Regions from separate parts of the Roseovarius indicus genome, predicted to be linked through region 2. Evidence: riboswitches for the same ligand, from Rfam matches in the RefSeq annotation. Region 2 holds a riboswitch; the other holds the start of a gene.
What was found. Region 2 has a riboswitch for thiamine pyrophosphate ahead of RIdsm_RS07435 (NUDIX hydrolase). Riboswitches for the same ligand answer to the same signal wherever they lie in the genome.
Positions count from the first base shown of each region.

Region 1: it holds a riboswitch for thiamine pyrophosphate, as region 2 does, so the genes downstream of both, thiB (thiamine ABC transporter substrate binding subunit) here and RIdsm_RS07435 (NUDIX hydrolase) in region 2, are expected to answer to the same signal.

Region 1 is NZ_CP031598.1:40,461-42,899, forward strand. Features, by position in the region: gene RIdsm_RS00195 (thiamine/thiamine pyrophosphate ABC transporter permease ThiP) at 1-647, opposite strand, end outside; gene thiB (thiamine ABC transporter substrate binding subunit) at 623-1,600, opposite strand; TPP riboswitch at 1,636-1,746, opposite strand; gene RIdsm_RS00205 (YciI family protein) at 1,812-2,138, opposite strand; gene RIdsm_RS00210 (response regulator) at 2,387-2,439, opposite strand, start outside.
Region 2 is NZ_CP031598.1:1,612,112-1,614,550, forward strand. Features, by position in the region: gene thiD (bifunctional hydroxymethylpyrimidine kinase/phosphomethylpyrimidine kinase) at 1-488, opposite strand, end outside; gene RIdsm_RS07435 (NUDIX hydrolase) at 485-934, opposite strand; TPP riboswitch at 969-1,085, opposite strand; gene RIdsm_RS07440 (type 2 periplasmic-binding domain-containing protein) at 1,111-1,413, opposite strand; gene RIdsm_RS07445 (MFS transporter) at 1,630-2,439, opposite strand, start outside.

The DNA.
Region 1 (2,439 bases), 1.6 Mb from region 2:
GTGGCCTTGGGCCCGCCGCCGAGGGTGAGGGCGACCGCGAAGCTGGTGAGGCAGATGGCGAAGACCACGGCCAGAGCGCCGGGGATGACCTGACGCAGGAGGGGCCATTCGATCAGGCGGAACATGGCGCGGGCGTCGAAGCCAAGCTGGGCGGCGAGGCGGAAGCGTTCGGCCGGCACCTCCTGCCAGCCCTGAAGGATGAGGCGGGTGGCGAGCGGCAGGTTGAGGAAGACATGGGCGAGAACGACGCCGTGCAGCCCGTAGATGCGGATCGGGTCGAGGCCGAAGGTTCCGAGAAGGGAGCTGATCCATCCGGCGCGGCCGAAGACCTCGAGCAGGCCGAGGATGGCGACGATCACCGGAAGGATGAAGGGCACGCCGAGAAGCGCGATGAGAGCCGAGCGCCCGGCGAAGCGGCGGCGGGCCAGCGCGCGGGCGACGGGGATGGCGAGGCCGACGCTGATGAGGGCCGAAAGGCTGGCTTGCAGGATGGTGAAGCGCACGGCGGCCCAGTCGGCGGCGGAGAGCCCGCCGCCGGTTTCGGCCCGCCATGCGACGGCGGCCAGCGTGCCGAGGACGAGCGCGGCGAGGAACCCCGCCGCGCCGTAGCCCGGGCCTGCGCTTACTGGCTGAGCGCGTTTTGCCACTCGGTCAGGGCCTCTTCCCGGATGGCTGCCGCTTCTTCGGCGGGCAGGAGCAGGGATTTTTCCGGCTTGATCAGGGTGTCGAAGCCATCGGCGAGACCGTCGTCGGGCATGACGGCGGGGTACATCCAGTTGGTGGTGGGAATGACCGACTGGAACGCGTCGGTGACCATGAATTGCAGGAACTCATCGGCCAGCTCGGGCTGGTCGGTGCTGGCCAGTTTGCCGGCGACTTCGACCTGCATGTAATGGCCCTCGTCGAAGGCGGCGGCGGCCTTGGTGTCATCCTCTTCCGCGATCAGGTGATAGGCGGGGGAGGTGGTGTAGGACAGGACCATGTCGGCCTCGCCTTCCATGAAGAGGCCATAGGCCTCGGACCAGCCCTTGGTGACGGTGACGATATTGTCGGAGAGGCCTTCCCAGATTTCCGGCGCCTCGTCGCCATAGGCGGCTTTCACCCAGAGGAGCAGGCCGAGGCCGGGGGTGGAGGAGCGGGGATCCTGGATCAGGATGGTCTTGTCGCTGTCGGCGAGTTCCCGGAAGCTTGTGGGGGCGTCGTTGGCGGCCTCGTGGATGAAGGCGAAATAGCCCCAGTCGTAGGGGACGAACACCGGGTCGGTCCATTCGACGGGCATGTCATAGGTGGCGTCGACCGAGTGTTCGGCGAAGAGGCCGGTTTCCTTGGCCGCCGCGATCAGGTTGGTGTCGAGGCCGAGGACGATGTCGGCGTCGGAGCGGTCGCCCTCGAGCCGGACGCGGGCCAAGAGGGCCGCGCCATCCTCGACGCCGACGAGCTTGAGGTCGCAGTCACAGGTTTCCTCGAACGCCGCCTCGATCTTGGGGCCGGGGCCCCATTCGGCGACGAAACTGTCGTAAGTATAGACGGTCAGTTCAGGTGTCTGGGCCGAGGCGGCCGTGGCACACAGAAGTCCCGCTGCAAATGTAAGATGCTTCATGTCATCCTCCTTTGCGGCGTGAGGGCAAGGGCGGATGATGCGTCCTTTACCTTCCCTCCGCCGGTTCTAGCCGGTTCAGGTTCAACGGGTTCGCTTTTGGCATCTCAGCCCTGGGCCAGTGGCCCACGGCACCCCGAGGTAGGCAGGACAGTAGGGTGGGCAGAGGGGGATGACAAGGGGGCGCCGGGGCGCCCCGCCTGTCGCTGGACCGTCAGGCGTTCTGGGTGTTCATCTCGCCGATCGGCGCCACCTCGACCGAGCCGCCGGTGGCGAGGATCGGGCAGCCCTTGGCCATCTCGCAGGCGGTTTCGATGTCGTCGGCTTCGACGATGGAGTAGCCCGCCAGCGGATTCGTGCCGCCATTGTGGGCGATGCCGGCGACGCGGACGGTCTTGGCCCAGCCGACGGGGCCGCCTTCGTCGATGCAGGCCTGGCCCATGTCGTTCATCCAGTTCTGCCAGCGGGTCAGCTCCTCCTCCTCGGAAACCTCATATTCTTCAGCATTTCCGCCATGATAGGCGAGAATGTATCTCGGCATATTGCTTACCTCCTCACGCGTTTTGGACGGTGGAGGATACCATGCCCGGCGGCGGAGATTCAGGGGGGCGGCGGCCGGAAAGGGTAAACGGCCATATTTTGCTGGTATTTCGACGTCGGTATCACGTCGGTATTCTGTCGGTATCGCGTCGGTGCGGGTGTCAGTGGGGCGGGGGGTTGATGTGGCGCGCGGTGCGCAACGGCCAAGATGTGGGGCAGGGCGCAACACCGGCGGCGCGGGCAGGGGTGTCAGGCGCCGGGTGTTCCGGTGCCGGTTTCGCCGGGGGGAGTGGTGGCGCGGC
Region 2 (2,439 bases):
TCCGGTAGGGCGGCCTGCATCGCCTGGACAGTCCAGTCGTCTTCGCGACCCAGCAGAACTGCGGCTTCGGGCAGGTTCGGGGTGATGACGCGGGCCAGCGGCACAAGCGCCTCGCGCACGGCCGAGACCGCTTCTGGGTCGAGCAGGGCATGACCGCTTTTTGCCACCATCACCGGGTCGAGCACGATGTTACCCGCCCCGTGATGGCGCAGCCTGTCGGCCACGGCCTCGGCAATTCCGGCATTTGAGATCATCCCGATCTTCACCGCGTCGATGCGTACGTCGTCCAGTACCGCGTCGATCTGGTCGGCGACGAAATCGGGCGACAGTGCCTGAAAAGAGCGGACGCCGCAGGTGTTCTGCGCCACGACTGCGGTGACGACCGAACAGGCATATGCCCCTAGCGCCGACATGGCCTTGATATCGGCCTGGATTCCTGCGCCGCCCGAGGGATCGGTACCCGCGATGGTCAGGACGTTAGCGGTCATGACGGCATCTCCGACATCAGTGCAGCGGCCTGGTCCGCGACCTCGGCCACATCGAGGCTCAGCGCGAGGTTTCTGTCAGTTAATGCATTGAGGTCGACCCATCGCGCCTCGAGCGCGTCGTCCCCCGCAACCGGCTCTCCGGCTTTCCATCGGAATAGCACGGCGATCAAGATGAAGTGTCGGCACAGGTTGCCTGTGGCGTCATGGTCGAACGCGTCAACTGCCGTGAACACGCGGAGCGGCTCGGCGGAAACACCGGTTTCCTCCGCGAGTTCTCTTGTTGCGGCTTCAAACAGGGTCTCGCCGTGGCCGATCTTTCCGCCCGGAAATCCCCACCGCCCCGCGTCGGGCGGATTTGCGCGGCGAACGAGAAGCACCTGATTGTCGCGTATGACGGCGGCGATGGTCGCGGAAATCGGGCGAGGGTCTATGGATGGAGATGGCAAGTCGGCCTCGTCATGCTAAGGCCGGCAAGGGCAAGAGAGCGGTGCGATCCTGTCCCTTCGCCGGCATGATCCGGATCAGGTTCAAAGGGTCACCGCGCTGCATCTGCCAGCGATATCTCAGCCCCTTGTCGGGACACCCCTAGGTAATTTGCATCCTATCAGTGTGGTGCCCGAAATCAACGCTTCCCGTGCTGCGACTCTGCCGGGCCCAGATGCCTGAGGGTCTCTTCTCGGAGCACCCGCGCAAGCCTTTCGGCAAAGCGCGACAGTTTCGGTGCCCGCAACAGGCGCACGTCGATGTTCGGTAAATCCGGCAGGTCAAGCTCTGCGCCGACGCAGGCGAGATCCTCCGGTCTGCCGTGATCCATGCGAACGACGATGCCTAAGCCACTGCGCAAGCCAGCCCAGACGGCGGGCAGGTTCGGAGTGGTGAGCACGGCGCGCCAGCGCGTTTGGCTGTGGTCCAGCACGGCACCCATGCAGCAGGAGTGCGCCGTGCCAGAACGAAAGCGGAAGCCGCACGATTAGCACCATTGCTTGCTGTTACATACCGTCTGATCACCGTCGCAGTGGGGTGCGTGGATAGTAATGCGGAGGCCTGCCTCGGGGTTAGACTCGGAAGAGGCGATGTTCCGTCTAGATGAAAAGCCAAGAACCTGCCGTGGCCCCGGTCTCAAGTGCGGGCGCAAATGGCGTCACAGGGTTGCGATACTTGGCTCTGTCCGCCGGCTGAGCGCGACAATGGTCGGGATGGCCGCGAGGGCGAGGCCCGCGGCAATAGAGAAGAAGATTCCGTAGCCGAAATGCTCTGCCACGAGGCCGGCGAGGCTGCCAGAGATCATGCTGACGGCTGCATCCATGCACTGGAACAGCGTGAAGTCGACGCCCGCCTGCCGGGGGTCGGACCATTTCATGAAGAGCGCGTAGAGCGCCACGAAGCCGAGCGCCATCATCGCCGCGCTGCCGGCGATTGCGATCGGGGCGGCGATCTGGGTGCCGACGATTCCGGTACCGGCCGAAAAGGCCACGAAGCCGAGCAGCCCCGCCTGCACGGCGACTGCCGAGGCGAGGATGCGGCGGCTGCCGAATTTCCGCACAAGCCCACCGCCGCACAGCGCCCCGACAAGCCCCAGCCCAAGGCTGCCTGCACCGCTCACCAACCCGAGATCGGTCAGGGAATAGCCCGCGTCGATGAAGAAAGGGCCGATCATGCCCATCGCGGTTTTCTGGGCGACTACGTAGATCGCGGCGATTGCAAGCCCGTTGCGCACCTCGGGCCGCGACAGGGCATCGGACAGTTTCGGGACATGCGCGCGGGTTTCGTCGGTGCCGGCGCGGGCAATCAGGATGAAGGGGAGGATCAGAAGCACCACGCCGCCTGCCATCGTCCAAGTTCCGATGGCCCATCCGGCCCGGTCGACCAGCACGAGGAAAAGCCCGCCGCCGATGGCCGAGCCGACATAGGCCCCGCCCACCTGCGCAGCGTTGCCCCAGCCGTATTGCCC